2 regions of the Rhodoferax sp. LB1P47 genome follow, and region 2 is predicted to be linked to the other one. Evidence: riboswitches for the same ligand, from Rfam matches in the RefSeq annotation. Region 2 holds a riboswitch; the other holds the start of a gene.
What was found. A riboswitch is a leader RNA that binds a small molecule or an ion and turns the genes downstream of it on or off. The one in region 2 is predicted to bind S-adenosylhomocysteine.
Positions count from the first base shown of each region.

Region 1 (15,491 bases), on a different contig from region 2:
ACCTCGGGGTAGCAGGCCACCTCGATCTTGAACGCCTCGCCCGTCTCGGCGCGGATGAATGCCACCAGGTCGCTGGCGTAGTGGAACTCGCCGCCCGCGCCGTAGCCACTGGGCAGGTCGCCGCGCAGTGCCACCAAACGCTTCACGCCCATACTTTGCAAAGTGGCCAATTGCGCCCGCACGGTGGCTTTGGTGGCACCGATGCACGAGAAGTGGCTGGCGGCTGGCACGCCCTCGGCTAGGATCTCGGCCACGGTGGCAAAGGTGCCCTCTTGCGTGGAACCACCGGCGCCAAAGGTGACCGAGCAAAACTCGGGCTTCAACACATACAAGGCTTGGCGCACGGTGCGCAGCTTGGCCGCACCTTCATCGGTCTTAGGCGGGAAAAACTCCAAACTCAGGGGAATTGGGGATGTCATAGGAGGCTAGATTCAAATGATTACCGGTCGATTTCGCACGCACGGGCTCTGCGTGGGATATCGCGGAACCGGCTTTGCCGGACCGCAGATATCGCCCCCTGCAAGGGGGTTGGCGAAGACACGAAGTGCGTAGCCTGGGGGTTAGCCAAGTTTCTTTGCGTAAATGAAGAATTCACGGTTGCCGTCGCCGCCCTCGATGGCGCTGTCAAACCAGTCCAGCACCTCCAGGCCCTCATCCAGGCAGCACTGGCGCAGGCGGGCTTCGACGATGGCGTACATCTCGGGCTCGCGCACGATGCCGCCCTTGCCGACCTGGCCGGGTTGCAGCTCGAACTGGGGCTTGACCAGCATCAGCAGCAACGCATCCAGCGGCAGCAGCGGCACCAGCGCGGGCAGGATCAGCGTCAGCGAAATAAAAGAAACATCGCCCGTGATCAGGTCGAACTCGGGCGTGGTGTCCACGTCGCCCAACCCGGCTTTACGGCGGTTGCGCTTGGGGACGATCACGGCATCGGCATCGGGCTCCACACCTTCCGCAAAGGGGCGGGCGTTGACTTTGCCGCTGGCCTGGGCGGTGTGGGCTTCGATCTCGGCATCGTCTGCGTCGCCACTGTCGTCGTAGTCGGTGACTTCGCCGCCGCCGCGCATCCAGCTGTAGGGGGCCTCGGGCTCCGGGTCGCCCACAGCGGGCGGCTCCCAGTGCTCGGACAGCACTATTTCACACGCCTCTTGCAGGGAGCCAGGGGTGAGCGAGCGGGCGTTCATGCCCTCCACGCACAGCACCCGGGGATCCACGCGCAGCTTGGGGTGGAGCTGGGCATGGCCCACGTCCACACCCGTCACCTGGGCGGCACCGGCTTGCAGCAGGCAGTCGGTGAAGCCCCCGGTGCTTTGGCCTACGTCCAGCACGAACAGGTCGGTTACATCCAGCCCCGTGTGCTTGAGCGCGGCCTCCAGCTTGAGTCCGCCACGCGAGACGTAGCGTGCCTCGGCATCGTTGAGCAGCTCAAGAGGCGCATCCTCGGGGATGTCGTCCTTGTTCTTGGCCACATCACGCCATTTGATGCCGTCAAACCAGCGCATCCCCCCGGTGATCAGGCGCACGGCCTGGGAGCGGGATGCGGCCATGCCGCGTTCTACAAGTAATTGGTCAGCGCGCATAAATTTTTGGCTCTCCCCCAGGCTTGCCCATTGCATGTGGCCGCCAACCCCCTACCGGGGGCGAACCCTATGGTCTGGCAAAGCCAGTCCCATGGGTTCCTGGAATGGAGAGCGCTGCTTTCTTTCAGTAGTTATTGCTATTAGTAACGGTAAGCGTCGGCTTTGTACGGACCGGCTTTGCTCACGCCGATGTACGCCGCTTGCTCGTCGGTCAGTTCGGTCAGCATCGCGCCGACCTTCTTCAGGTGCAGGCGGGCGACTTTTTCGTCCAGGTGCTTGGGCAGCACATAGACCTTGCCGTTTTCGTACGCGTCGGTGCGGGTGAACAGCTCGATCTGGGCGATGGTCTGGTTGGCGAAGCTGGCCGACATCACGAAGCTAGGGTGGCCGGTGCCGCAACCCAGGTTCACCAAACGGCCCTTGGCCAGCAGGATGATCTTTTTACCGCTGGGGAAGGTGATGTGGTCCACCTGGGGCTTGATCTCTTCCCACTCGTACTGCTCGATCGCCGCGACTTCGATTTCGTTGTCGAAATGGCCGATGTTGCAGACGATGGCCTGGTCCTTCATGCGCAGCATGTGGTCGTGGGTGATGACGCTCTTGTTACCGGTAGTGGTGACGAAGATGTCGGCGTGTTCGCAGGCGTAGTCCATCGTGACCACGCGGTAGCCTTCCATGGCGGCTTGCAGGGCGTTGATCGGGTCGATCTCGGTCACCCAGACTTGGGCCGACAGGGCACGCAGCGCCTGGGCCGAGCCCTTGCCCACGTCGCCGTAACCGGCCACGCAAGCCACTTTGCCCGCAATCATCACGTCGGTGGCGCGCTTGATGCCGTCCACCAGGGATTCACGGCAGCCGTACAGGTTGTCGAACTTGCTCTTGGTGACCGAATCGTTGACGTTGATGGCGCGGAACAGCAGCGTGCCCTTGGCCGACATTTCGTTCAGGCGGTGCACGCCGGTAGTGGTTTCTTCGGTCACGCCGATGATTTCAGCGGCCTTGCGGGCGTACCAGGTGGGGTCCACGGCCAGCTTGGCTTTAATCGCCGCGTACAGCAGGGTTTCTTCTTCGCTGGTGGGGTTGGCGATCAGCGAAGCGTCTTGTGCGGCACGCTGGCCCAGGTGCATCAGCAGCGTGGCATCGCCGCCGTCGTCCAGAATCATGTTCGGGCCTTCGCCGGGCGTGCCCTTGGCGCCGAAGTCAAAGATGGCGTGGGTGTAGTCCCAGTAGTCTTTCAGCGACTCGCCCTTGACGGCGAACACGGGGGTTCCGGCAGCAGCGATGGCGGCGGCGGCGTGGTCTTGGGTGGAGAAAATGTTGCACGAAGCCCAGCGCACGGTGGCGCCCAGGGCTTGCAGGGTTTCGATCAGCACGGCGGTCTGGATCGTCATGTGCAGGGAACCGGTGATGCGCGCACCCTTCAGGGGTTGAGCGGCAGCGAATTCTTCGCGGATGGCCATCAGGCCGGGCATTTCGGTTTCGGCAATGCGGATTTCGCGCTGGCCCCAGGCGGCCAATGTCAGGTCGGCAATGGCTTGGTCGGCGGTACGGATGGGTTGGGTCATGGGTGGCTCCAATAGAGGTTGTACAGCCACTGCGCAGCAAGATGGAAAACTCGAACTCACCCTGCTGGCAGTGGGTGAGCGCCGTTATCAAAGGATACGGGTTCCGAGCCTCACACTTTGGGTAGCCAAAGGTTGCAGCGCTCCTCGGAAGTTGCCGATTATACGGATGCTGGCCATCCTGCCCACTCCCCCACTGAATGCCCACAACACCAAGGATCGGTGCACTGTGTATTTTAATTTTTTAGTCTTTTAAGCCTCTAGCGCATATGGAATAAGCGATATAAGCTACAAAAAATATAGCAATTAAGCCACATCGAACACCTGTGGAGCGTCTTCTCACGGCAGGACAAACTGCTGAAGAAAAGCCCCGATTTCCTGCCGCGTGGCTTGCAATGCTTTGGGGGCCGCGATGCTGCCCAAACCCTGCGCCGCCAAAGCGTCTGGCGACAGGCCGGGGGCATAAAAGTTGAGCAGCCATTTCAGATCGCTGAAGTCCAGATGCCCGGCATCTTGCAGCGTGACGCTGCGGCTGGGCCCCGTAGCAAGCCGCAGCACGGTGGCAATGGTCGAGTCCCCTGTGTGGTTGGAGGCCAGCAAGAACCCCAATGGTTTTGGCCACAGGCCCGCAGTGCCACCGTAGACAGTGCCGTCGATATCCAAGCCTGCCTTTGCGCGGGCATCCAACCGTGCCGTCTGGACCGCCGCCGCGCCGCCGATGGAATGCCCCACCAGCCCGATACGTGCAAGATCCAGGTGGCCCCCCAGCACGCCGGTGTTGCGCCCCTGCAACCAGTCGAGCACATAGCGCTGGTCCGCGACCAGCGTGGCCACCGTGTCATCCAGAAATTCCTGCATTTGCTGTCCGGCGGCAGGTCCAGCCAGGGCCAGCACCGACTGCCCGTTGGCCATAGATGTAGCCCCCGAGACGTAGGGGTGGTCTATGGCCACCACCACCATGCCACGGCTGGCCAGGTCTTCCAGAAGGGTTGAATAGCCTTCAACGACCATGCCATATCCGGGCGAAAAAATGACCACCGGGTAGACGCTGCCCGGTGGCAGTGGAGACCCCGATGTGGCGTTGGTCAGCACGTCGGGCGCGGTGGAGGCGATGCCCAGTTGCGCTCTTACCAATGGGGCGATGGCGGGCTCCCAATAGTCGGCGCGCACGCCACCAGCGGCGGCTGTGGGGTACCACACCTTGATGCCCAGTTCACGCCGGTCGTTGGCATCGGGCGTGTGTGTTTCCGCACGGGCTGCATCCAGCAACCGGAACCCGATCTTGCCCACGCATTGGCCGCCGGTGGGTGCGGGTAACACCAGGGCATGGGACGCACCGGGGGGCAGCTGGCATCGCTGGGCATAGCTGTGTGGCTCCACCGTGCTGGCGGTGTCTGCGGAGCCGCCGCCGCATCCTCCCAGGCTGAGCAAAGCGGCGCAGCAGGCGACCAAGGTGGGCAGGTTGATGGGAAAATATGGCATAGCGGTGTGGATTCAGCAAAGTGGGGTTGTGAAGACAGTTCCAGCGGAACCAACGCATTCTTGAACCGCCCACCTTTGGCTTAGCCAAAGCCGCATCGGCCCATCTTTGGCTGGCCTTTAGCTGGGTCGCCGACAATCCACCGCATGCACGTATTGCTGATCGAAGACGACCTGGACTTGGGCCCCGCCTTACAGAAATCGCTGAAGCTGGAAGGCATCAGCAGCGAATGGCGCAGGCGCGCCGATGACGCACCCCGCACGCTGGAGGATGAGGGGTTCGACTGCGTCTTGCTGGACCTGTGCCTGCCCGACGGGTCCGGCCTGGACATCCTGACCCGGTGGCGCCGCCAATCGGTACAAGTGCCCGTCATCATCATCACCGCCCGCGATGCCCTGCCAGACCGCCTGGCCGGGCTCGACAGTGGGGCGGACGACTTCGTCGTGAAACCCTTTGCCCCGGAAGAATTGGCGTCTCGCATCCGCGCCGTCCTGCGGCGCTGTGCCAAGCAAGCCAGCGATATCTGGGTGGTGGGCGATCTGGAGATAGAGCCCCGCAGCCACTGTGCGCGGCTGCGCGGCGAAGCCCTGGCATTGTCGCCACGCGAATTTCAGTTGCTGCTGGAGCTGGCGCGCGAGCCCCACGCGGTGGTGGTAAAGGGCACGCTGGCCCGCCGCCTGGAGCCCCTGGGGGAGCCGCTGGACTTCAGCCTGATCGAGGTGCACGTCTCCAACCTGCGGCGCAAAGTCGGTGCCGAGCGCATCAAGACTGTGCGCGGCATCGGCTACATGCTGGTGCCGTGAAAGCACTGTTGAAACCCACGCTGGTCCGCCGCATTGTGGTGGCGCTGTTGCTCGCGTTCGCGCTAGCGTGGTGCGCAGTGGCCAGCTACGTCTACCTGGATTTTCGCAACAACTTGCGGACCAACCCGGGTTTGCTACAGGCGGGCCGCAGCCTGCTGCATGCACTGGCCAACATCCAACGCGACGACCTCGCAGCCAACGCGGTGCAGGTCACGGCCCAACAGTTCAACCTGGCGCGAAGACAAGGCAGCACGCTGCCAGGAGACTTGTTGTTTCAATTGCGCTCAGCGCAGGGGCAAGAGCTTTTCGCATCGCCGGGCATCGCGGGCAAGACCTTGCACGGCATGCCCGACCAGGTGGTGGACACCACCTTGAACGGCCAGGCGTACGGCCTGTTTGCCGGTCAATCCGGCCGCTGGCAGGTGTGGATGGCCGAACCGCAGGTCGGCACGCCGTGGGTGCTGCGGTGGATATTCGACGCACTGGCACTGCCGTTTCTGGTGGCTTTTCCCTTTGTGCTGGTCCCCGTGTGGATCGCGGCCACACGGGGCCTGCGGCCCTTGCGCATGCTGGGCCAGTCGATAGAGCAGCGCGTAGCCGGGGATCTGTCCCCGCTGGGTGTCACACCGCAGTACGCCGAACTAAAACCTTTGGTAACGGCGTTGGAAGCCATGCTTGGGCAACTGCGGGGCACAGTGGCCCGCGAACGCGCATTTGTGCACGACGCGGCGCATGAGCTGCGAACGCCGCTGGCCGTGATCAGCACCCAGGCCCATGTGATGTCTCGGACCACCGATCTGCGGGAGCGCGAAGAGGCCGCCCTGCATTTGCAACAGGCCGTGGCGCGCGGCTCGCACCTGGTGCAGCAACTACTGGAACTGGCAACGCTGGACGCAGCGACGAACGCGCCGACGCAGTCTGTCGATGTGGCCGACCTGACCCGCCAACACCTGGCACAAGCCCTGCGCCCTACGGCAGACCCGGGCGTGGAGCTCGTCCTGGACGCGCCTGACAGCCTGACGCTGCCCCTCCCCGTCGCCCTGTACGAATCCGTGCTGCGCAATCTGCTGGACAACGCGGTGAAGTACGCGGGCAGCGCGGGCGAGATCACCCTCACCCTGGCTTGGCGCAACGGCGCGCTGCACCTGGGCGTGGCCGACAACGGCCCCGGCATTCCGGCACACGAGCATGCGCGCGTGTTCGAGCGCTTCTACCGAGGTACGGGCGCGGCGGTGTCGGCATCCGGCACAGGCTTGGGCCTAGCCATCGTCCGCCAGGCGTGCCGGCGCATGGGCGGCGACATCGCACTGCACAACCGCAGCGGCGGCGGCTGCGTGTTTGTGGCGACCCTACCGTTAGCCGCCCCGGCAGGTTAAAACCGTAATGCGGGTAGGTCGATGCCAAGAGTGCATCGCACCAGGCCGCCCCGCTACCTCCATCACCCCTTGGCCACCACGTGCTGTTGCCCGCCCTGCCCCGCCTGCGGCGTGAAGTGCAGCAGCACGCCGCCCTCCATCGGCTCGGCACGGATGCCCGCAGGCAACCCGGCCACGGCAGGCACGCCGTGCAGCCGCAATTGCGCCACCACGCCCCGGCCGTCAATTTGCACCCGCCAGCCACTGGCCGATGCGGTGACTGCCACGCTGAGAGCGGTGGCCCCACTGGCATCGGGAATGCGGGCGGTGGCGGTGTGGCCCGCGTCCAGTGCGTACAGGTGCAGGTGCACGCCGTCGGCAAAGTCGTAGTCGGGCCGCTGGTCGTTTGCGCCCAGTGCCAGCAAGGTGTTGGGCCGCACGTACACCGGCAGGCCCATGAAGCCGTGCTGCTCGCGCCGCCAGCCGCCGCCCTGTATTTCTTCGCCGGTGAACAGGTGCGTCCAGCGCCCGGCGGGCAGGTAAAAATCTACCGCGCCCGAGGCATCCAGCACCGGGGCCACCAGCAGGTGCTCGCCCAGCATGTACTGGCGGTCCAGACCGTGGGTGCCCAGGTCGTCGGCAAACTCCAGCAGCATGGCGCGCATCACCGGCGTGCCCTGGTCGCGGGCCTGCACCGCAGCCAGCCACAGGGTGGGCATCAGGCGGCACTTCCATTGGGTAAAAAAGCGCAGTACGTCTACCGCCTCGTCGTCATAGGCCCACGGCACGCGGTACGACTTGCTGCCGTGCAGGCGGCTGTGGCTGGACAACAGGCCGAACGCACACCAGCGCTTGTAGACATCCGCCGGGCCGGTGTTCTCAAAGCCGCCGATGTCGTGGCTCCAGAAGCCAAAGCCGGACAGCCCCAGCGACAGGCCACCGCGCAGGCTCTCGGCCATCGATTCGTAGCTGGCGCTGCAATCGCCCCCCCAGTGCACCGGAAACTGCTGGCCGCCCGCCGTGGCCGAGCGGGCAAACAGCACTGCATCCTCTGCGCCGCGCTCTTCTTGCAGCACCTGGTAGACCACCTGGTTGTACAGCTGGGTGTAGTAGTTGTGCATGCCCTCGGGGTCGGCTCCGTCGTGGTAGACCACATCGGTGGGGATGCGCTCGCCGAAATCGGTTTTGAAGCAATCCACCCCCATGCGCAACAGGCCGCGCAGGTGACCGGCGTACCAGGCGCAGGCCTCGGGGTTGGTGAAATCCACCAGACCCTGGCCGGGTTGCCAGCGGTCCCACTGCCACACGCTGCCATTGGCGCGTTGCAGCAAAAAGCCCCGCGCCATGCCCTCGGCAAACAGCGGCGAGGGCTGGGCGATGTAGGGGTTGATCCAGAGGCAAATCTTCAGCCCCTGGGCTTTGAGCCGCGCCAGCATACCCACCGGGTCGGGAAAGGTTTCCGGGTTCCAGGCAAAGTCGCACCAGTGGAAAGCCTTCATCCAGAAGCAGTCGAAATGGAACACGTGCAGCGGAATCTGCCGCTCGCGCATGCCCGCCACAAAGTGGTTGACGGTGGCCTCGTCGTAGTCGGTGGTGAAAGAGGTGGTGAGCCACAGGCCAAACGACCAGGCGGGCGGCAGCGCCGGGCGGCCGGTGAGCTGGGTGTAGCGGTCCAACACCTGCTTCGGACTGGGGCCGTCGATCACAAAGTACTCCAGTGCCTCGCCGCCCACGCTGAACTGCACCTTGGCGACCTTCTCGGAGCCAACCTCGAACGACACCTTCTTGGGCGTATTCACAAACACCCCGTAGCCGCGCGAGCTGAGGTAGAACGGCACGTTTTTGTAGGCTTGCTCGGAGCTGGTGCCGCCGTCCTGGTTCCAGATGTCCACCACCTGGCCGTTGCGCACAAACGGGGTGAAGCGCTCGCCCAGACCGTAGATGTTTTCGCCCACACCCAGGTCCAACCGTTCAAACATATGGGTCTGGCCACTGGCCTCCTCCAGCACATGGCCGCCGGCCCGCAGGCCGCTGCCGGTGAGGCGCTTGTCGCAGTGCATAAAGTCCAGCTGCCAGTCGCCCCTGCGCGGTATGCGCAGTTGCAGGCTGCCGCTGGTGAGCGTGACCGCCTCGCCCCCCAGGTCAATCAGCGGGGCAAAGTCTGCCTGCGCAAACAGCTCGAACGCCGGGCGGGCCTCTGCCTGGCCCTCAAAGTGCGCCATGCGCACACCCACCACCCCTTCGCGCGGCGAGAAGATGCGGATGGTGAACAAGGCCACGTCCAGCTGCGCGGCCCGCCCGCCCACATCCTTGGGCGCAGCGTGGATAAGCAGCGTGTGGCCCACCTGCTGCACGGCATGCACATACACCGGGTACATCACTTGCAGACCCTTGCGGATCAGCCAATTTCCATCATTTATTTTCATGGGCAGAACTTAAAGAGCGACCTCGGAGCCAAAGTTAAAAACGTGAACATGTTCGGGCGCAATGCCCAAAGTGACGGCATCGCCTTCGCGAAGGCCCACCGTACCGGCCTGCGCCAGGGTCAGCGGGCTACCGCACAGCTCCAGCCCTACAAAGCTTTGGCTGCCGGTGGTTTCCACGGCGGTCACCACGGCAGGTAGCGGCTGCACACCAGCGTTCAGCCGCAGATGCTCGGGCCGCCAACCCAGCCACACCCGCAAGCCCGCCTCACGCGGTCGGCCCAGGGCGATATGCAGGTTTTTATCTGCGGCCAATACGGCATGCGCGCCGTCTGAGCCTACGGTAGCTTCTATAAAATTCATAGCAGGCGAGCCTATGAAACCGGCCACAAACTTGTTCGCCGGTGTGTCGTACAGCGCCAGCGGTGCGCCCACCTGCTCGATCCGCCCGGCGCGCATCACCACCACCTCGTCAGCCATCGTCATGGCCTCGATCTGGTCGTGCGTCACGTAGACCGAGGTGGCACCCAGGCGGCGGTGCAGCTTGCGGATTTCGCCGCGCATATGGACCCGCAGGGCGGCATCCAGATTGGACAAGGGTTCGTCAAACAAAAACACCTTGGGCCGCCGCACGATGGCCCGGCCCATCGCCACGCGCTGGCGCTGACCGCCCGACAGTTCACGCGGAAAGCGCGCCAGCAGCGGCTGCAAGCCCAGGGTCTTGGCCACGCCGTCAATCGCCTGCTGAACCACCTCTTGCGCGGCCTTTTTCAGGCGCAGCGAATAGCCCATGTTGCGGGCCACGTCCATGTGCGGGTACAGCGCATACGACTGGAACACCATCGCCACATCGCGCTCGCGCGGCGGTTTGTCGTTGACCACCACGCCGTCGATGCACAGGCTGCCGGTGGTGATGGATTCCAGCCCGGCGATGGTCCGCAGCAGGGTGGATTTGCCGCAGCCGGACGGCCCCACCAGGGCCACGAAACGGCCCGGGGCGATGGCCAGGCTGATGTCTTGCAGCACCGGTGTGCTGCCAAAGGTTTTGCCCAGATGCTGGATGTCGATGGCGTTCATAACGGTGTTCTTATTTGAGTGCGCCCGCCGTCATGCCGCTGACGATGCGCCGCTGCAACAGCATGAAGACGATGAGGATGGGCGTGGTGTAGATGGCGGCATAGGTCATGATGCCGACCCAGTCGGTCTTGGTGTCGCCCACAAAAGCGGCCAAGGCCACGGTGGTGGTTTGGTATTGGTCGTCCAAAATCAGCGAGCGCGAGAACACATACTCGCCCAGCGTCTGCAAGAACACCAAAATGCCGGTCACCAGCACGTTATTGCGCGCCAGCGGCAGCACTACCTGCACAAAAGCCTGGCGCGGCGTAGCCCCATCCACCAGGGCGGCCTCGCGCAATTCACGCGGTATCTGCACAAAGGCCGAGCGCATCAGCACCATGTAGAACGGCAGGGTCTTGCTGATCTGCGCCAGCACCACCGCCGTGCGCGGATAGCCCAGCAAACCGATCTCCTGGAACACGGTGAACAAAGGCGTCACCATCAGCGCGGGCGGCAGCGCTTGCAATAGCAGCACTGCGAACAGCGCCGCCTCGATGAACCGGCTGCGGGCCTGGGCCAGCGCGTAGGCGGCTCCGGTGCCGACCAGCACCGTGACCAGCGTGACGCCGCTGGCAATCACCAGCGAATTCCACAGGTTGCGGCCCATTGCGTAGTCATGGAACACTCGGCCGATATTGGACACCGGGTGCTCCGGCCAGAACGTGGGCGGCAGGCGAAACAGCTCGGGGTTGCTCTTGAATGCGGTGATGAACATCCAGTACAGCGGAAACAGATAAAGCAAGGTCAGCGTCAACGCCACCCCGCACAGAATTTTGGGCCGCAGGTTTTTCACAGCACGCGCTCCTGCCGGGTGGCCCGCACATAGACCACGGCGGTGGCCACCACCAGCAGCAGCATCAACGAGGCCACGGCACTGCCCGGCCCCACCTCAAAGGTCTGGAACGACATCTGCCACGACCAGTGCTGCGCCACCTGCGAGGCATTGGCCGGGCCGCCCTGGGTGAGCGCGGCCACCAGGTCAAACTGTTGCAGGGTCATGATCACGCCCAGCGCCAGCACCGCCCCCAGCGTGGGCTGCATCATCGGCAGGGTCATACCAGTGAAGCGCTGCCAGGCCCCAGCGCCGTCCAGCTCGGCGGCCTCAAACACATCGCGCGGAATCTGCGCCAGCCCGGCGGACAGCAGCAGCATATTGAACGGCACGCCCAGCCAGACATTGGTGATGACAATGGCGGCCAGCGCGTAGTGCGCGTCCGACAACCAGTAGATCGCCTCGTGCACCAGGCCCAAGCTGCGCAGCACATGGTTGAGCACGCCGAAGTCGCCCGCATACAGCAGCTTCCAAATCACACCGGCCACCAGCCCCGGCATGATCCAGCCCGCCAAAAACAGGCCACGCATTACCGTGGCCCCGAAGAATTCTTGCTGAAACAGCAGCGCCAAGCCAAAGCCCAGCGTGATCTGGAACAGCAGCGACGCGGCGATGAACACCAGCGTATGCACCAGCACGCCCCAGGCCTCGGGCCGCTGGAACACATCCACGTAATTGGCAAAACCCACCCAGGGCCGCTGCCACCAGGACAGGTCACTCAGCGCATCCACCTGCTGGAACGACAGCAGCAGGTTGTAGACCAGCGGCACCCCGGCAAACACCAGCAGGTAGCCCAGGCCCAGCCACAAGAGCACGCGCTCAAAGTAGCCGCCATCAATAAGGGAACGGGAAGTCATAAAGAAAAGAGATTCAAACAGGCAGCCCTAGGCGCTCCGGGGGACGAAATACCCACCGCGCCGTCATACCCGCGCAGGCGGGTATCCAGTACGGCCGCTACTGGATTCCCGCCTGCGCGGGAGTGACGGTTGGGCGGTTTTGTGGACCAATGCCCTTAAGGTTTGTTGACCTTGGCGACCGTGGCCGCCGCTGCGGTCATGGCCGCTTGCGGCTCGGCCTGGTGGGTCAGCACCTGCTGCATGGCGCCTGAAATGGCTTTGGAGATTTGTGGCCATTCGGGGTTGGGGCCCCGGGCGCGGGCGAACTTCATCTGCTCCACAAAGGCGGCGTAAGCGGCCGGCCATTTCGGGTCGGGCGACACCGCGTCCTTGGTGGCGGGCAGGATGCCGAAGTCGTTCCAGTTGCGGCCTTGCTGGGAATAGACATACTCTAAAAAGCGGAAGGCCAGCTTGGGATTGGCGGCGGTTTTGGGGATCACATAGCTTTGCTCGCCCAGAGCCGAGGCGCGGCTGCCGCCCTCTTTTTCAGACGGCAGCAGGGCCACGTGCCATTTGAACTTGGCGCTCTTGTCGATGCCCGGAATCTCCCACGGGCCCGAGATCACCATCGCCGCGTTGCCGTTGACAAAGGTGGCGGTGGAATCCGACTGTCCCCGGTTCAGCGTGTCGCGCGAGGCCAGCTTTTCGTCCAACAACTTTTGCCAGAAGGTGACAGCGCGCACTGCACCGGGCGAACCCAGGGTGGTCCAATCCGCCCCCGTTGCCTGGATGTAGGGCAGAAACTGGAAGGTGCCCTCCTCGTTGCCCTTGGCCGAAAACGCCAGGCCGTAGATGTTTTTATCCGGGTTGTTCAGCTTCTTGGCCGCCTGGTAGAGCTGCTCCCAGCTTTGCGGGTCTTTGTCGATCCCGGCGGCACGGAACATGTCGTCGTTGATGTACAGCGCAATTGTGTTGGCACCGCGTGGCATGCCCACCAGCTTGCCGCCCCAGCTGGAGTTGTGCAGCGGGCCGGGCAGGATGTTGTCCTTTTTGATGACCTTGGACTGGGCCACCAGCGCGTCCAGCTCGTACAGCGCCTTCTTGGCGGCAAAGAAGGCCACGTTGGGGTTATCGATGGGCATGATGTCCGGGCCGGTGCCGGAGCGGATGGCGCGCAAAGCCTCGTCGTTCACATCGGAGAACGCCACCCGGCGCACCTCCACCCGCACATCCGGGTTCTTGGCCTCGAACTCCTTCACCATGATTTCGGTGTAGTTATCCTGCTCGCCAAAACTCCATACCTTGAGCGTCTCGGCCGCAAATGCCGGGGCCGATGCCAGTGCCGCAGCGGCAGCCACCGTGCCCAGCCAGTGAAGGTGTGTCCGTCGATCCATGTTGTGTCTCCTTGTTGGTAAGCGTGCCCTCACGCGCCTGGCACCCAGGTCCAGGCCCGTGACAAGGGGCGAAAGTTGGTGGCTCGCGGAGGTAGCACACCAAAGTGCGTCATTGTTTGTCAGTCAAACTAACTAAGTCAATACACAAAACGCCCGAGGAAACCCTTACCCACACCCCGCCAAAGAACCTCTACAAAAATTTATACAAAACAAGGCTCTGGCGCACGTTCCATCTGCGCATAATGCTATATTATTTATAGCAACTCAAGCGCCATAACCGTCGCCTCGCCGCCGCCAATGCACAGCGTGGCCACGCCCCGGCGCAGGCCCTGGGCCTGCAGCGCGTACAGCAAGGTCACCAGAATCCGCGCCCCGCTGGCCCCAATCGGGTGGCCCAGCGCGCAGGCCCCGCCGTGCACATTGACGCGGCTGTGCGGCAGGCCCAACTCGGCCATCAGCACCATCGGCACCACAGCAAAGGCCTCGTTGATTTCCCACAGGTCCACCTCGGCCACACCCCAGCCGACCTTGGCCAGCAGCTTTTGCACGGCCCCCAGCGGCGCGGTGGCAAACCAGCCGGGTGCCTGGGCAAACGTGGCGTGGCCGGCGATGCGGGCCAAGGGTTGCACGCCCATCTGCACGGCGGTGGAAGCGCGGGCCAGCACCAGCGCGGCGGCCCCGTCGCTGATGGACGCGCTGCTGGCGGCGGTGATGGTGCCGTCCGCCTTGAACGCAGGTTTGAGTGTGGGGATTTTGTCCGGCCGGATCTTGCCGGGGGCTTCGTCGGTGGCCACCGCAACCCCTTTCACTAGCACCGGCGTGGTCTCCGCCGCAAACGCGCCCGAGGCCACCGCCGCCTGCGCCCGCTGCACGCTGGCGGTGGCAAACGCGTCCTGCACCGCCCGGGTAAAGCCGTATTGGGCCGCGCAGTCTTCGCCAAAGCTGCCCATGGAGCGGCCCGCCTCGTAGGCATCTTCCAACCCGTCGAGCAGCATGTGGTCCAGCACCTGCCCGTGGCCGATGCGGATGCCGCTGCGCCCCCGGGGCAGCAGGTGCGGCGCGTTGGTCATGCTCTCCATCCCCCCCGCCACCACCAGGTCATGGCTGCCCGCCACCAGCATGTCGTGCGCCAACATGGTGGCGAACATGCCCGAACCGCACATCTTGGACAGCGTGACCGCCCCCGTGCCCTGCCCCAACCCGCCCTTGAACCCCGCCTGCCGCGCCGGCGCCTGCCCCTGCCCGGCCATCAGGCAGCAGCCCAACACCAGCTGGTCGATGCGCGCCGGGTCCACCCCCGCGCGCGCCACCGCCGCCCGGATGGCCGCCCCGCCCAAGTCGTGCGCCGCCAGGGATGCGAACGCCCCCTGGAACGCACCCATGGGGGTGCGGGAGGCGGCGAGGATGACGATGGGGTCGGTGGTGGGCATGGTGGCGGTCCTTTGGGGTCACTGTACGCCTGCGGGGGCTGTGGCGAATTGCTATTTAATCAATAGCACTTTGCACAGGAAGAATATGCGCTGGAGGCTGATTTGGTGATTTTTATAAACACTTGTCTCGCAGGTGCGGGTAGAACCAGCGCTTTGTAAAAACCCTACGGGGTGGGGGTTGGGGGGGTTGCATTGCAGGGCATGGTTGGTGGCTGCCTGACCCTCACCCCCACCCTCTCCCCGGAGGGGCCAGGGAGCAAGTCAAGCCCCCACCCCGGCCCTCCCCCGGAGGGGGAGGGAGGAATGCAGGGGGCTGATTTTCCACTGCCCCGGGAGGGAGAAATGCGTGGCCCCTGACGTGCCGCACGGAGTGGGGCTGGCTTGCCCCTTCCCCCGCCGGGGGAAGGTCGGGATGGGGGCCCGGCGGTGGCGTCGATTAGCCCTGCGCGATCGGGATCACGCCGTTCACCGGCACATAGATTTCTCCACCACCGCTCTTGAATTCTGCCGACTTCTCCAACATGCCTTGTTCCGCTGCAGCGGCTTCGCTCACGCCCAGGTTTTTGGCGTATTCGCGCACTTCCTGGGTGATCTTCATGGAGCAAAACTTCGGCCCGCACATGGAGCAGAAATGCGCCACTTTGGCCGAGTCTTTGGGCAGGGTGGCGTCGTGGAATTTC
Region 1 is NZ_JBWMAU010000030.1:693-16,183, forward strand. Features, by position in the region: gene metF (methylenetetrahydrofolate reductase [NAD(P)H]) at 1-419, opposite strand, end outside; gene AC0969_RS19350 (TlyA family RNA methyltransferase) at 561-1,580, opposite strand; gene ahcY (adenosylhomocysteinase) at 1,721-3,145, opposite strand; S-adenosyl-L-homocysteine riboswitch at 3,215-3,297, opposite strand; gene AC0969_RS19360 (alpha/beta hydrolase family protein) at 3,482-4,624, opposite strand; gene AC0969_RS19365 (response regulator) at 4,769-5,425, shown strand; gene AC0969_RS19370 (sensor histidine kinase) at 5,422-6,801, shown strand; gene yicI (alpha-xylosidase) at 6,864-9,206, opposite strand; gene AC0969_RS19380 (ABC transporter ATP-binding protein) at 9,216-10,280, opposite strand; gene AC0969_RS19385 (carbohydrate ABC transporter permease) at 10,291-11,112, opposite strand; gene AC0969_RS19390 (carbohydrate ABC transporter permease) at 11,109-12,008, opposite strand; gene AC0969_RS19395 (ABC transporter substrate-binding protein) at 12,164-13,381, opposite strand; gene AC0969_RS19400 (acetyl-CoA C-acyltransferase) at 13,636-14,811, opposite strand; gene thiC (phosphomethylpyrimidine synthase ThiC) at 15,248-15,491, opposite strand, start outside.
Region 1: another riboswitch for S-adenosylhomocysteine. It lies ahead of ahcY (adenosylhomocysteinase); the one in region 2 lies ahead of metH (methionine synthase).

Region 2 (16,746 bases):
ATGCCAAACGGTGCAATCTCTTCGGCCAGCGACTCCGAAAAGCCTTCCACCGCGAACTTGGTAGCGCAGTACAGCGATGCACCCTGGGCCCCCCGCATCCCGCCGATGGACGACAGGTTGAACACCCGGCCCGCCCGCTGCTGGCGCATCACCGGCAGCACCGCCCGCGTCACGTGGAACAGGCCAAACACATTGGTGGCGAACTGCGTTTGCGCGTCCGCTGCCGTGTTTTCTTCAAACAGGCCCAACTGGCCGTAGCCCGCGTTGTTGACCAGCACGTCGATGCGGCCAAAGCGGGCCACGGCGCCCTGCACGGCGGCTTGGGCCTGGGCTGCGTTGGCCACGTCCAGGTCTAGCGCCAGCAGGCGGTCGTGGGCGGTGGGGATGCTGCGGTGGTTGCGCGCCGTGGCGACCACGTGGTGGCCTGCGGCCAAGGCGGCTTGCACGGTGTGCGCGCCGATGCCGCGTGCTGCGCCGGTGATAAACCAGGTTTGGGGGTGGAAAGTCATGGAAAGCTCCGGGTAGTAAAGGCTTTGACTATCCCCGCGCGGGCCTCTGCACCGGTAGCCTGATGCTGGGTTGCTCTTGCATAATCCTCGCATGCTGTCCGCCACGCCCACCAACTCCCTGCAATACCTGTGCGCCTTGATTGCACAACACTGCGTGCAAACCCGCACCACCACCGCGATTCCGCGCGTCTCGCTGGTGCGTGCCGACAGCCCCACCCTGCCCGTGGGCGTGGTCTACCAGCCCATGCTGTGCATCGTGGCGCAAGGTGCCAAGCGCACGCTGCTGGGCGACACCGTGGTGGACTACTACGCCGGGCAGTACCTGGTGGTGTCGGTGGACTTGCCCGTGACTGGCGCGGTGGTGCAGGCCCACCCGGATGCGCCGTATCTGGCCCTGTCGCTGGCGCTGGACCCGGCCGTGCTGGCCGAGATGCTGCTGGCTTTGCCGAGCCAGCCCACCGGAGCCCCATCGCCCGGCCTGGCCGTCAGCCCGGTCACGCCCGACCTGCTGGATGCCGCCCTGCGCTTGCTGCGGCTGCTGGACACCCCGGCCCACATCCCCATGCTGGCCCCGCTGATTGAGCGCGAAATTTTGTACCGCCTGCTGACCGGCGCGCAGGCGCCCATGCTGCGCCAGATCGCCTTGGCCCACAGCCACCTGGCGCATATCAGCCGCGCCATTGGCTGGATCCGCAGCCATTTCGCCGAGCCGCTGCGGATTGAGGCGGTGGCGCAGCAGGTGCACATGACGGCCTCTACCTTTTACCGCCATTTCAAGGCGGTGACCGCCATGAGCCCGCTGCAATACCAAAAGCAGATCCGCCTGCAAGAAGCCCGCCGCCTGCTGCTGGCGGGCCAAGCCGACGCGGCCAGTATTGGCTTTGCCGTGGGTTACGAGAGCCCGTCCCAGTTCAGCCGCGAATACGCCCGCATGTTCGGCCAGCCGCCGCTGCGCGATGCGGTGCGGCTGCGGACTTTGGGGCCGTTGCTGGAGGTGTGAATCCCGCACGGTCAGGTTTCCTACAATCGACTCTCATGAAAACGCCTACCTACACCCGCGCCCAGCAACTCCCCGCCATCCTGGCGCAACGCATCGCCATCCTCGACGGCGCGATGGGCACCATGATCCAGCGCTTCAAGCTCAGCGAGGCGCAGTACCGGGGCGAGCGCTTTAAAGACTTCCACAAGGACGTGAAGGGCAACAACGAGCTGCTCAGCCTGACGCGCCCGGACGTGATCCGCGATATCCACGAGGGCTACCTGGCCGCCGGGGCCGACCTGATCGAGACCAACACCTTCGGCGCGACCACCGTGGCCCAGGAGGACTACGACATGGCCGACCTGGCCATCGAGATGAATTTGCAGTCCGCCCGCATCGCCCGCGCCGCCTGCGACAAATACAGTACGCCCGACAAACCCCGCTTCGTCTGCGGTGCACTCGGCCCCACGCCCAAAACCGCCAGCATCAGCCCCGATGTGAACGACCCTGGCGCACGCAACGTCACGTTTGAGCAGCTGCGCAAAGCCTATTACGAGCAGACCCAGGCGCTGGTCGAAGGCGGTAGCGACGTGATTTTGGTGGAAACGATTTTTGACACCCTGAACGCTAAGGCTGCGCTGTTTGCGGTGGAGGAATACTTTGCCGACTCAGGGCAGCGCCTGCCGCTGATCATCAGCGGCACGGTGACCGATGCCTCGGGCCGCATCCTCAGCGGCCAGACCGTCACCGCCTTCTGGCACAGCGTGCGCCACGCCCAGCCGCTGGCCATCGGCCTGAACTGCGCCCTGGGTGCGGCGCTGATGCGCCCCTACATCCAGGAGCTGCACCGCGTGGCCCCGGACACCTTCATCAGCTGCTACCCCAACGCGGGCCTGCCCAACCCGATGAGCGACACCGGTTTTGACGAAACCCCGGACGTCACCTCGGCCCTGGTGCGCGAGTTTGCCGCCGAGGGGCTGGTCAACATCGTCGGCGGCTGCTGCGGCACCACACCGGAGCACATTGCGGCCATCCACGACGCGGTGAAGCCGCTGCCGGGGCGGGTGCGGCGGGCGTACTTCTACCAAGATGAAACCAACGAACAAGAGGCAGCCTGATATGCAAAAAGTACGCTGGGGCGTGTTGAGCACCGCCAAGATCGGTATGGAAAAGGTCACCCCGGCGCTGATGCGCAGCCAGTGGTGCGAGGTGCAGGCGATTGCCTCGCGTTCGCTGCCTTCGGCGCGTGCTGCGGCTGACACGCTGGGCATCCCCACCGCCTACGGCTCCTACGCAGAGCTGCTGGCCGACCCGAATATCGAGGCCATTTACAACCCCCTGCCCAACGACTTGCATGTGCCCATGACCCTGGCGGCCGCCCGCGCGGGCAAGCATGTGCTGTGCGAAAAGCCGATGGCTTTGAACGCCGATGAGGCGGCGCAGCTGCGCGAAGTGGCCGGCCAGGTCCACATCATGGAAGCCTTCATGGTGCGCTTTCACCCGCAGTGGCTGCGCACCCGGGAGCTGGTGCAGAGCGGCGCTTTGGGCGAGCGCTGCTCGGTGCAGGCCTGGTTCTCGTACTTCAACCGCAACCCGGACAACATCCGCAACGATGCGGCCAAGGGCGGCGGCGCGCTGTTCGACATTGGCTGCTACCCCATCGTGGCCGGGCGCTTTTTGTTTGGTGCCGAGCCGCTGCGCGTGATGGCGCTGGCCGACATCGACCCCACGTTCAACGTAGACCGCACGTTCAGCGCGCTGCTGGACTTTGGCGGCGGGCGCCAGCTGAACTTCACCGTGTCCACCCAGTCCACGCCCTACCAGCGCGTGCAGGTGGTAGGTACACAGCAGCGGGTGGAGATCGAGATTCCGTTCAACGCGCCGCAGGGTGAGGCCACCCGTATCTTTATCGACAGCGGCAAGCAGCTGGGCGGTGCCAGCGCCACGGTGGAGACCTTTGCGCCTTGCGACCAGTACAGCCTGGAAGGTGATGCGTTCTCACTGGCGATCCGGGGCGAGGCCACGTTGCAGTACGGCGTGGAAGACGCGATCCAGAACATGCGGATCATCGACGCGCTGTTTGCCTCGCAACGCAGTGGCCGCTGGGAAGTCTTGTAAATCATCAAAATGAATAGCTGTTTGCGCAGGTGCTACCTACGCTAGAGGCTGTTTTCTTATAAAAATGCAAGGCATCCGAAGAAGAGTCGTCTACGTCGCCCTGTACGAAGCGTTCGCCATCGTGGCGGCCACGCTGGGGCTGGCGGGCATGTCGGGCAACGGCATGCAGGATGCGGGCATCGTGGCGGTGGCCACGTCGGCGATTGCCATCGTCTGGAACCTGGTGTTCAACACCCTGTTCGAGCGCTGGGAAGCCCGCCAAACCGTACGTGGCCGCAGCGTGGCGCGCCGGGTGGCCCATGCCATTGGGTTTGAGGGCGGCCTGACGGTATTTTTTGTGCCGCTGATGGCCTGGTGGTTTGGCACCACCTGGCTGCATGCCCTGTGGATGGACCTGGGGCTGCTGCTGTTCTTTTTGGTCTACACCTTTGTGTTCAGCTGGGTGTTCGACCGGGTGTTTGGGTTGCCCATTTCCGCGACGCAGGCGGCCTGAAGCAGGCCGCTCAAGTGGGCATCAGGTGGTCGATTTCCTGCTGCATGGCTTGCACCAGCTGGCTATAGCGCTTGACCTTTTCTGTGGTGTCGCGCAGGCGCTCGGCGATGCGCATCGACACGGCCAGCAGTAGCTTGGCGGCGGTTTGGGGGTCGTCCTGGCTGAGCTTTTCCAGCGCGGCGCGGGACAGGATGGCGCAGGTCACGTCGGTGCTGGCGGTGCACGATGCCAGCCGGGCCTGGCCGTCGATCAGGCCCATTTCGCCAATCAGGCTGCCGGGGCCGAGCACGCTGACCGTCACCGGCTGGTGGCGGCTGACGACGAGGTTTTCCACCGTCACCTCGCCCTCCAACAGCAGCAGCATGTAGCCGGTTTCGGTTTTGTCGCCCTCGTGGATGAAGGTGGTGTCCATGGGAATGCGGCGCGGGGTCATGTAGCTGACGATGGCCAGCGCCTCGGCGGGACTGAGCTGCATCAGCGCGGTGGGCGCAATCAGCAGCTCGGCCGCCCGGCTGGCCGAACCCGAATGCTGCACGCTGCGCATGCGCTCTTGGGGTTCCAGCGATTCGGGGGCCCGGGCAAGCTGGGTTTTGATACCGTCAAACAGGCTTTTGAACATGGTCGGGTTTCAGGTGAGGTGTAACAGGCTTGTAGCACAGCGCGGCAATGTGGAGCGCTTGGGTATGTTTGTTGCTATTAAATGTATAGCTGCATGCGCATGATTTATATGCGCTAGCGGCCTATTTCTTATAAATTTTCCCCGGCCCTTAAAATGGCGGCCTCCCAAGGAGCGTTGCAGCGGGCTGGTCCCCGTCAGGCTTGGGTTGTTAACGACGCTCACCTGAACCCCCGCACATCCACAGGTGAGTCGCATGCTTGATGCCGTCGTAAATTCCGTTCCCCCCATGCTGTTGTCTGGCCTGGAGCCCGTCTCCATCGGCCAGGGCACCCTCTTCGTCAACATCGGCGAGCGCACCAACGTCACCGGCTCCAAAGCCTTCGCCCGCATGATCTTGAACGGCGAGTTCGACCAGGCCCTGTCGGTCGCCCGCCAGCAGGTGGAAAACGGCGCCCAGGTGATCGACATCAACATGGACGAAGCCATGCTGGACAGCAAGGCGGCGATGGTGCGGTTTTTGAACCTGATTGCCAGCGAGCCCGACATCGCCCGTGTGCCGATCATGGTGGACTCGTCGAAGTGGGAGGTGATCGAGGCCGGGCTGCGCTGCATCCAGGGCAAGGGCATCGTCAACTCCATCAGCATGAAAGAAGGCGTGGACGCTTTCAAGCACCAGGCCACGCTGGTCCGCCGCTACGGCGCAGCCGCCGTGGTGATGGCGTTTGATGAAAAAGGCCAGGCCGACACCTACCAGCGCAAGATCGAAATTTGCGAACGCGCCTACCGCATCCTGGTAGACGAGGTGGGCTTTCCGCCCGAGGACATCATCTTCGACCCGAACATCTTCGCCATCGCCACCGGCATCGAAGAGCACAACAACTACGCGGTCGATTTCATCGAGGCGGTGCGCTGGATCAAGGCGAACTTGCCGGGCGCCAAAATTTCTGGCGGCGTCTCCAACGTGAGCTTTTCGTTCCGGGGCAACGACCCGGTGCGTGAGGCCATCCACACCGTGTTCCTGTACCACGCTATTTCCGCCGGCATGGACATGGGCATCGTCAACGCGGGCATGGTGGGCGTGTACGACGACCTGGAGCCGGTGCTGCGCGAGCGCGTGGAAGACGTAGTGCTGAACCGCCGCCCCGATGCCGGTGAGCGCCTGGTCGAGATCGCCGAAACCGCCAAGAGCGGTGCCAAAGACGAAAGCAAACGCCTGGACTGGCGCGGCACGCCGGGTCACTTTGTGACGGTAGAGCAGCGCCTGAGCCACGCGATGGTGCACGGCATCACCGACTTCATCGTGCCGGATACCGAAGAGGCCTACCAGGCCATTTTGGCCAAGGGCGGCCGGCCGCTGCACGTGATCGAAGGCCCGCTGATGGCAGGCATGAACATCGTGGGCGACCTGTTTGGCCAGGGCAAGATGTTCCTGCCGCAGGTGGTCAAGTCCGCGCGGGTGATGAAGTCTGCCGTGGCGCATTTGATTCCGTACATCGAAGAAGAAAAGCGCCTGGACGAAGCCGCCGGGCGCGACGTAAAGACCAAGGGCAAGATCATCATCGCCACGGTGAAGGGCGACGTGCACGACATCGGCAAGAACATCGTCACCGTGGTTTTGCAGTGCAACAACTTCGAGGTCATCAACATGGGCGTGATGGTGCCCTGCCACGAGATTCTGGCCCGCGCCAAGCTGGAAAAAGCCGACATCGTGGGCCTGAGTGGCCTGATCACCCCCAGCCTGGAAGAAATGCAGTACGTGGCCGCCGAGATGCAAAAGGACGACCACTTCCGCATCCAAAAGATCCCGCTGATGATCGGCGGTGCCACCACCAGCCGCGTGCATACCGCCGTGAAGATTGCGCACCACTACGACGGCCCGGTGGTCTACGTGCCCGATGCATCACGCAGTGTGGGTGTTGCGCAGAGCCTGCTTGGGGATGGTGCTGCAAACTTCATAGCGGAGTTGAACGCCGACTACGACAAGGTGCGCCACCAGCACGCCAACAAAAAGCAAACCCCGCTGTGGCCGCTGGCCAAATGCCGGGCCAATAAAACCGTGATCGACTGGACTGGCTACACCCCCAAAGTGCCCAAGTTCATAGGACGGCGCGTGTTCAAGAACTTCGACCTGACCGAGCTGGCCCGCTACATCGACTGGGGCCCGTTCTTCCAGACCTGGGACCTGGCCGGGCCGTACCCCGCCATCCTGACCGACGAAGTGGTGGGCGTGGAAGCCAGCCGCGTGTTCAAGGACGCGCAGGCCATGCTCAAGCGCGCCATCGAAGGCCGCTGGCTCACCGCCAACGGCGTGATCGCCCTGTACCCGGCCAATAGCGTGAATGACGACGACATCGCCTTCTACACCGACGAATCCCGCACCGAGGTGGCCCTGACCTGGCACGGCCTGCGCCAGCAGGCCGAGAAGCAGGCAATTGACGGTGTCATGCGCCCCAGCCGCTGCCTGGCCGACTTTGTGGCTCCCAAATCCAGCGGCATTGCCGACTACGCGGGCCTGTTTGCCGTCACCGCCGGGCTGGGTGCAGAGAAGAAAGAGGCGCAGTTCCAGGCCGAGCTGGACGACTACTCCAGCATCATGCTCAAGGCCATTGCCGACCGACTGGCCGAGGCCTTTGCCGAGTGCCTGCACCACCGCGTGCGCACCGACCTGTGGGGCTACGCGCCGCAAGAGGCGCTGAGCATTGAGGACATGATTGCCGAAAAGTACACCGGCATCCGCCCCGCACCCGGCTACCCGGCCTGCCCGGACCACAGCGTCAAGCAAGACATGTTCAAGCTGCTGCAATGCCATGACATCGGCATGGAGCTCACCGAGAGCCTGGCCATGATGCCGGCGGCTAGCGTCAGCGGCTTCCAGCTGGGCCACCCAGACAGCGTGTACTTCAACGTCGGCAAGATTGGCGAAGACCAGCTCAAAGACCTGGCCCAGCGCCGGGGCGTGCCGGAGGCAGATTTGCGGCGCTTCCTGGCCCCCAACCTGTAAGCGCTGCTTCCTCAAACCTGGCGGACGGTGTGCCCGTGGCGCAGGGCGTAGGTCTGCGGGGTAATAGGCTTGTCCTTAGCTACATTTTGTAAGAGACTGTGTCTTTAGTTTGTACATGGCGCCTAGCCGCCACCTAGCCCATGAATGACGAAGATCTGCTTGAGTTCATAGACGGCGCTTCGGCGCCACCACTGGTGGTGGCTGTGCGAGAGCCGTGGCGGATTCTGGTGGTGGACGACGATCCCGGTGTGCATGAAAGCACCACCTATGGCTTGCGCGGGCTGGAGATTGACGGCCGTGGTTTGCAGCTGCTCCACGCCCATTCGGCCGCCGAGGCACTGGCCTTGTTGCGCCACGAACGTGACATCGCCGTGATCCTGCTCGACGTGGTGATGGAAACCGACAATGCCGGGCTGGTCACCGTGGGGGCCATCCGGGGTGAACTGGGCTTGGCCAATGTGCGCATCATTTTGCGCACCGGCCAGCCGGGCCAGGCACCCGAGATCGACACCATCCGCCGCTTTGATATCAACGACTACAAAACCAAAAGCGAGCTGACCCGCACCAAGCTGTACACCACGCTGACCACGGCCATCCGCTCGTATGACCAGTTGCGTCGCCTGGATGCCAGCCGCCGGGGGTTGGAGCAAATTGTGGCCGCCAGCAACCAGTTCATTGCCGAACCGGGCTTGCAGAACTTTGCCGAAGGCGTTATTACGCAAATTGCGAGTCTGGTGGGCATTGAGCCGGAAGGTCTGGTGTGCGCTTACAGCAGTTTCCCTGGCATGGGGGCGCAGAGTGCCGCCGAATGTGTGGTGATCGCGGCCGCTGGGCGCTTGGCCTATCTGATGCAGCGACGTGTCACCGAGATTGAAGACCCGCATATCGCCGCCAGCCTGACCCAGTGCCTGGCGGAGCGCCGCAACCTGCTGGCAACGCACAGCGTGACCTTGTTTTTTCCGGGCCGCGAGGGCGGGGACTTTGCCGCTTTTGTGTACGCAGCCGCCCCGCTGCGCGATGTAGACATGCATTTGCTGGAGGTTTTTTGCACCAATATTGCCCTGTGCGCTGCCAATGTCGAGCTGGTAGCCCGGTTGCGCAACTATGCTTTTGTCGACCGTATGCTGGGTCTGCCCAACCGCACCGCCTTCATCCAGCACCTGGACGATGCGGTGGCCGGTGGCAGCATGGCCGGGCACGCTATTGGCCTGATGGATGTAGACCAGTTTGCCGAAACCAACGACATGTTTGGCCACGGCTATGGAGACAAATTGTTGGCGGCCATTGCCCAGCGGTTGGGTGCGGGGTACACCGGCGGCGGTTATCTGGCCCGGGTGGCGGGGGATATCTTCGGCCTGTTTGGCCTGGAGTCCAGCGTCAACCCCGAGGTGCTGCACCACGTGTTTGAGCAGCCGTTTGAGATCGAGAACGTGCAGCGCCCGGTGTCGGTGTGCATGGGTTTTGTACGCTGCGACGAAACCTCTGGCAGCGGGCTGGAGCTGCTGAAAGACGCATCCATTGCCCTCAAGCGCGCCAAAGAATTGGGCCAGGGGCGCAGCGCCTACTATTCGGCCGAGATCGGCACTATCACCCGCGAGCGCACCCGCATGCTGCATGGCTTACAGCGCGCGTTTGACTGCGAACACATGTTTGTGGTGTACCAGCCCCAGGTGGATTTGCGCGATGGACGGCCGATTGGGGTCGAGGCGCTGCTACGCTGGCGCACCGATGACGGCAAGTTCGTACCACCCGACCGCTTTATCCCGGTGGCCGAGCAGTCAGGTTTGATTGTCACCATGGGGGCCTGGGTGCTGCGCTCGGCTCTGCACGCCATGGCCACCCTGCGCCACCAGGGCAAGGCGCTGGACATCCGGGTGGCGGTCAACGTCTCATCGGTGCAGTTTTCCCAGCCGCAGTTTTTGGACATGGTGGACGAGGCCCTGCGCGACAGTGGTATGCCACCCGAGAGCCTGGAGCTGGAGATCACCGAGTCGGTGGCCGTGATGGGCATGGAGCGGGTGGCGGCCCTGCTGCGGCAGATCAAAGCGCGCGGCATTGCGGTGGCGATTGACGACTTCGGCACCGGGTTTTCATCGCTGTCGTACCTGGACCGCCTGCCCGCCGACCGGCTCAAGATCGACCGCGCCTTTGTGATGTCGCTCGACTCCGGCCGCCTGGGCGCACGCATCGCCGAAATGATCGTGCCGCTGGGCCACCAGCTGGGCATGCAGGTGCTGGCCGAAGGGGTAGAAACCGAGGCCCAGGCCGATATCTTGCGCAAATTAGGCTGCGATGAAGCGCAGGGCTACCTGTACGCCAAGCCCATGCTGATCGAAGACCTGGGGCCGTGGCTGGCGCAACGCTGTGGAACCTCTGCGTGAACCGATGGCCCTGGCGGACCGCCCTGGTGCTGGTCTGTGTGTTGGCGGGCTGTGGTCCGGCAAAACCGATCCAGCTGGGCTTTATCGGCAGCCTGTCGGACCGGACTTCCGACACCGGCGAGGATGGTCGCAACGGCATGATGCTGGCGGTGGAGCAGCGCAACCAGGCCGGTGGCATCCGTGGCCGCATGGTCGAAATTCTGGTGAAGGACGACGGCATGGACCCGGTCAAATCGCAAGTGGCCGTCCAGGCGCTGGTGGCGGCGCATGTCGATGCGGTGGTGGGGCCCTTTAGCAGTGCGGTTGCGACGGTGGTGCTGCCGGTGATCAACCAGGCGGGTATCGTGATGGTCAGCCCCACCGTGACATCGCTGGATTTTGCGGGTAAGGATGATTTCTTGATCCGCATCAACCGCACCACGCAGGACAACGCCAGCGAGTACGCGCACTTGCTGTACCAGCGCGGCCAGCACCGCCTGGCCCTGGCCTATGACACCCGCAACGCCAGTTACTCTCTATCTTGGCTGAACGCTTTCAAGGCCGCCTATGCCGCGTTGGGGGGGGAGGTGGTGGTCGCCGTGGCGTTCGCATCCGATGCCAGTACGGGCTTTGGCAACGTGGTCCGGCAGATGCTGGCCGGTGCGCCGCAGGGCCTGCTGTTTATCGGCAGTGCGGTTGATGTGGCCCGCCTGGCCCAGCAGGCCGAAAAATTGGCACCGCAGATGCCCAAGAGCGCCGCAGAAAGAGCCTCTACCGAATTACTTTTGGAGCTAGGCGGGCGCTCGGTAGAGGGGCTGCTGATTGCGCAGGCCTTCAACCGGGATGACCCCTCCGAACGCTACCGCAACTTCCGCCAGGCATTTTTGGCACGGTTTGCGCGGGAGCCGGGCTTTAGTGCGGTGCTGTCGTACGACGCTACCTATGTGCTGTGCCAGGCGCTGGCGTTGCAGCAGAAGGGCCAGTCCTTGAAAGACAGCATCCTCCAGCACGGGCCCTTCCAGGGGCTGCAACAAAGCATCCAGTTCGACCGTTTCGGCGATACCCCGCGCAAGGTGTTTTTCACCGAAGTCCGGGGTGGCAAGTTTGTGTTGCTGCCATGAACCATTTGCGCATCTGGCGTTTGCGCAGCTACCTGGCGGCTCTGCTGGTGGTGACGATTCTGGTCACGTTCGCCATCGTGGGCAGCAGCATTTTGCTGGTGCGTATTCCGCAGATCGAACGCACCAACAAAGACACGGTGGTGCGTGACACGAATGAAATCGCCGACCGCGTGGAAGTCTTGCTGGGCTCGCTGGAGGGCCGCATGGAGCTGCTGAGCGAAGCGATGGAGGGCATGGACCTGGTGCAGTCCACCGCCATGATGGAGCGCGCCGCCTGGGACGGCAAAGCCATCCGTGCCATCTACTTGGTAGCCAACGACGGCACGGTGCTGGCGGCAGGCGTGCAGCCCGCGTTGCGCTTGAGCCGTACCGATCTGTTGGGCAGCGACCTGTCGGCCAGCCCGCTGTTCCGGGCGGTGCTGGAGTCGCGCCAGATGGTCTGGGGCGATAAATTTTTGTCGGCTCTGTCGGGGGCCGTTACCGTCGGCCTGGCCTACCCGGTGGGCCGTGACCGGTTGCTGCTGGCCGAGGTGCCGCTATCGTATTTGCTAGATACCTTTCAGCTGGCGGCGGGCCAGCGCACCGCATCCGTCTGGCTGGTAGATAGCACCGGCGAAATCGTGGCCGATACCGATGGCGGGCGGCACGTGGGTGCCGCCAATGTGCTGAACTGGCCGCTGATGCAGGCGGCGCTGAACTTCGAGACCCTGCCCGAGCTGTTCAGATTCGATGGCCGCAGCTTCCACCCGGCGGTGGCCCGCTCCCAAGCCCTGGACTGGTACTTCGTGGGCGGCATGCCCGCCGCGCTGGAGAACCAGGACATCCGGGGGTTGGTGGTGGGCGTGGTGTCCGGGTTTGCCGGGGCGCTGCTGGTGGGTCTGCTGATGGCGCCGTTCTGGGCCTCGTGGCTGACGCGGCCGCTGCGCGGCATCGTGGCGCGGGCCGGACAAATCACCCAGGGCGCTGTGGGCGGCCCCTGGCCCCGGGGGCCGATTGCCGAGTTCAACCTGCTGTCGGCCGATATCGAAAAAATGGCCAGCAGCCTGCAAGAGCGCGAGCTGAAGTCGCAAGCCATCTTCAACGCCTCGCCCATCCCCATGTCGGTCACCGATGCCGACCACGCCTTTGCCCTGCTGGACGTGAACCAGGCCTGGTGCACTGCCTACGGCTTTGCGCGCGAAGATGTGCTGGGCCGCACCGGCATCGGCATTGGCCTGCTGCCGTCCAGCGAGGCCCGCGAAAACGCCATGGTCCATATGGTCGACGGTAGCCTGACTACCGAGGGAACGCTGTACCGGGCCGACGGCCAGCCGGTGCTGTGCCAAGTCTTTGGTCGCCAGGTGCAGATTGGCGACGCCCACTTGATGATCTGGGCCAGCATCGACATCGGCGATATGCGCCGCATCAGCAACGAACTGCGCGAACTCAACACCGAACTCGAAGCCCGCGTGCAGCGCCGCACCGAGGCCCTGGCGGTTACCAACGAAGAACTCTCCAGCGTGGTGGCCCACCTGCGCGAAACCCAGGGCGAGCTGGTGCGGGTGGAAAAAATGGCCGCCCTAGGCGGGCTGGTGGCGGGCGTGGCCCACGAACTCAACACCCCGCTGGGCAACAGCCTGATGGCCGTGACCGCGCTCACCGACGAGGTGCGCCAGTTCCGCGCCGCCATGCAGGCGGGCCTGCGCCGCAGTGCTCTGGAGAGCCTGCTGGACAGCGCGGAACAGGCCACCGACATTGCGGCCCGCAACCTGCACCGTGCGGCCGACCTGGTCGCCAGCTTCAAGCAGGTGGCGGTAGACCAAACCAGTTCCCAGCGCCGCCCTTTCGAGCTGCGCGAAGTAGTCGATGAAATGGTTGTCAGCCTGCGCCCCAGCTTCGCCCGCACGCCCTACACCATCGTGGTCGATGTGCCCACCGGCCTGCGCCTGGACAGCTACCCCGGCGCGTTGGGCCAGGCCATTGGCAACCTGGTCCATAACGCCGTGCTGCACGGTTTTGAGGGCCGCCCCCAGGGCACCGTGCGCATCACCGGCGAGCGCGATGGCCAGGGCGCGCTGGTGCTGCGCGTGGCCGACGACGGCTGCGGTATTCCGCCGGCGCTGCTGGAGCGCGTCTTCGATCCCTTCGTTACTACCAAAATGGGCCGGGGCGGCACCGGCCTTGGCTTGCACATCGCTTTCAATGCCGTCACCAACGTGCTGGGCGGCAGCCTCACCGTGCGCAGCCAGGAAGGTGCGGGGACGACGTTTGAAATGCGCCTGCCGGATACCGCCCCGCACCACAGCGGGGCCATGCCCTTGGCATGAGAATCAGCATCAAACAGGCCTCTGGCGCTTATTTAATATGCGCTAGTAGCTATTAAATATGTAGCATTTTTGGTGGCTGCCTAGCTGCCCCCATTTCTGTAAATAGTGTGCATGGTTGGCTGTGCCATCAGCCCGTAGCCCGCAAGGCCCGCCGGTACTGCATCGCCTCCGCCACATGGTGACTCTGCGTGGTGGCTGCACCCTCTAAATCTGCAATCGTCCGCGCCACTTTCAGGGCCCGGTGTACGCCGCGTGCGGACCAGCCGAGTTTGGCGGCGGCGGTGGTCAGGAACTTGGCGGCGGCGGGGTCCAGGGCGGCGAATTGGTCGATCTCTTGGCCTTGTAGTGCCTGGTTGGTTTTGCCTTGGCGGTCTATGGCGTGCTGTCGGGCGGTGGCGCAGCGGGCGCGGATGGCGGCGGTGGATTCACCGGGCGGGGCGTGCAGCAGGTCTTCGGCGGGGAGGGCGGGCACTTCGATGTGCAGGTCGATGCGGTCGATCAGCGGGCCGCTGAGTTTGCCCTGGTAGCGCGCCACCTGGTCCGGGCTGCAACGGCAGGCTTGTTGGCGTGCGCCGAGGTAGCCGCAGGGGCAGGGGTTCATGGCGGCGATGAGCTGGAAGCGGGCCGGAAATTCGGCTCGGCGGGCGGCGCGGGCGATGGTGATGCGGCCGGTTTCCAGTGGTTCGCGCAATGCTTCAAGCGCGGCGCGGGGGAATTCGGGCAGCTCGTCGAGAAACAGCACGCCGTGGTGCGCCAACGATATTTCACCAGGTCGGGGTGGCGAGCCGCCGCCCACCAGAGCCACAGCGCTGGCGGTGTGGTGGGGGCTGCAGGTGGGGCGGGTGGCCCACTGCTCCAGTGCAAAGCAGCCGCCCAGGCTGGCGATGGCGGCGCTTTGCAGGGCTTCAATGACGGTCATGGGCGGCAGCAGGCCGGCAAAGCGTTGTGCCAGCATGGACTTGCCCGAGCCGGGTGGGCCGACCAGCAGCAGGCTGTGGCCGCCCGCTGCGGCGATTTCTAGCGCCCGTTTGGCCCCGGCCTGGCCTTTGACGTCGGCCAGATCGGCGTAGGTGGCCGAGGCGGGCAAAGGGGTGGCGGTCTGCCGGGTCCAGCCGTCTGTGGGTTCGGGTGCATTGCCATCCAGGGGCAGAAACTGCTGCACCACGTCAAGCAGGTGCTGGGCGCAGAACACCTGGGCACCGGGCACCAGGGCGGCTTCTTCGGCACTGCCGGGGGGCAGCACCAGCCGGGTTTGCACTTGGGCGATGTGCAAGGCCAGGCTGGTGGCGAGTGCGCCGCGCACTGGGCGCAGCGCACCCGACAGCGACAGTTCACCGGCAAATTCATGCCCGGCCAGCCGCGCGGTGTCGATCTGGCCGCTGGCGGCCAGGATGCCCAGGGCGATGGGCAAATCAAACCGGCCCGAGTCTTTGGGCAGGTCGGCCGGGGCCAGGTTGACGGTGATGCGTTGGTTGTGGGGGAATTCCAGCCCCGAATTCTGGATCGCCGAGCGCACCCGTTCGCGGGCTTCTTTGACCTCGACCTCGGCCAACCCGACCAGCGTGAAGCTGGGCAAGCCATTGGTTAAATGCACCTCGACGGTGACCGCAGGGGCATCCAAGCCCAGCAAAGCCCGGCTTTGCACCAAACATAAGCCCATAACAACGTGCCTCCCCATATCGGTGCGCAACGGTGGGATTCAACATGTAAACCACCTGCGCGCACCATTTTTGTGCGATAAATACCTGCCCAAACCTGTGCATGGCCGAAAAAAGGGGCTGCTGGTAGGCGTTACCAAAGTAACACTTATTTGGCACGCAACCTGCTTAAATCGGTTCGCCGTTCTCCTTTTAGAGGGGAAGCACATGCAACAGCCCGAGCCCCAAGGCCACCCGCCTTGGTGCCCATTTTTGCGACAGCCTACCGAAAGAGCAGCCATGAAACTAGTCACCGCCATCATCAAACCCTTTAAGTTGGACGAAGTGCGTGAAGCCCTCTCCAGCATTGGTGTGCAGGGTATCACCGTGACGGAAGTCAAGGGCTTCGGTCGCCAAAAGGGCCATACCGAGCTGTACCGTGGTGCCGAGTATGTGGTCGATTTCTTGCCCAAGGTGAAGATTGAAGCTGCCATTGCCGACGAGCTGGTAGACCGCGTGATCGAAGCCGTTGAAGGTGCCGCCCGCACCGGCAAGATCGGCGACGGCAAGATTTTTGTCTACAACCTGGAACAGGTTGTCCGTATCCGTACCGGCGAAACCGGCAAAGAAGCGCTGTAAGCACCGCCCCTTGTCTTATCTGAAAGTTTGTCAAAAATGAAAAAAATCATTGCCTCCCTGGCCTTGGGCCTAGGACTCCTGTGGGGTGGAAGTTTCGCCCAGGCGCAAACCGCCGCCGCTGAACCTGCTGCCAGCGCCGTGGTGGAAGCCGCTCCGGCCGAAGCCAAGCCCGCTGACGCGGCACCCGCGCCGGCCGAGGCCGCGCCTGCGGCTGCCGTTGTGGCACCCGCTGCTGCCGAAGCTGCACCCGTTGCCGCCCCCGTGCCCAACAAGGGCGACACCGCCTGGATGATGGTTTCCACCCTGCTGGTTATTTTGATGACCGTGCCCGGCCTGGCCCTGTTCTACGGCGGCCTGGTGCGCAGCAAGAACATGCTGTCGGTGCTGATGCAGGTCATGGTCACGTTCTCGCTGATCGTGGTGCTGTGGTTCATCTACGGCTACAGCCTGGCGTTCACCGAAGGCAACGCGTTCATTGGCGGCTTTGACCGGCTGTTCATGAAGGGCGTGTGGGACAACACTGCGGGCACGTTTGCCAATGCGGCCACGTTCAGCAAGGGTGTCTATATTCCTGAAATCGTGTTCGCCGCCTTCCAGGCCACGTTCGCCGGTATCACCTGCTGCCTGATCGTTGGTGCTTTCGCCGAACGTATCAAGTTCTCGGCCGTGTTGCTGTTCTCGGCTCTGTGGTTCACCTTCTGCTACGCCCCTATGGCCCACATGGTGTGGTTCTGGATGGGCCCTGACGCTTACGCCAGCAAGGAAGTGGCCGATGCCATGACCGCCAAGGCCGGTTTGATCTGGCAGTGGGGCGCGCTGGACTTCGCTGGCGGCACGGTAGTGCACATCAACGCCGCTGTGGCTGGTTTGGTCGGTGCCTACATGCTGGGCAAGCGCGTGGGCTACGGCAAAGAATCTATGGCCCCCCACAGCCTGACCCTGACCATGGTGGGCGCGTCCCTGC
Region 2 is NZ_JBWMAU010000009.1:43,177-59,922, reverse strand. Features, by position in the region: gene AC0969_RS11810 (SDR family NAD(P)-dependent oxidoreductase) at 1-509, opposite strand, end outside; gene AC0969_RS11805 (AraC family transcriptional regulator) at 601-1,509, shown strand; gene AC0969_RS11800 (homocysteine S-methyltransferase family protein) at 1,545-2,606, shown strand; gene AC0969_RS11795 (Gfo/Idh/MocA family protein) at 2,608-3,606, shown strand; gene AC0969_RS11790 (PACE efflux transporter) at 3,671-4,099, shown strand; gene AC0969_RS11785 (cyclic nucleotide-binding domain-containing protein) at 4,110-4,718, opposite strand; S-adenosyl-L-homocysteine riboswitch at 4,881-4,945, shown strand; gene metH (methionine synthase) at 4,972-7,719, shown strand; gene AC0969_RS11775 (GGDEF/EAL domain-containing response regulator) at 7,860-10,100, shown strand; gene AC0969_RS11770 (ABC transporter substrate-binding protein) at 10,097-11,200, shown strand; gene AC0969_RS11765 (ATP-binding protein) at 11,197-13,506, shown strand; gene AC0969_RS11760 (YifB family Mg chelatase-like AAA ATPase) at 13,634-15,166, opposite strand; gene glnK (P-II family nitrogen regulator) at 15,444-15,782, shown strand; gene AC0969_RS11750 (ammonium transporter) at 15,819-16,746, shown strand, end outside.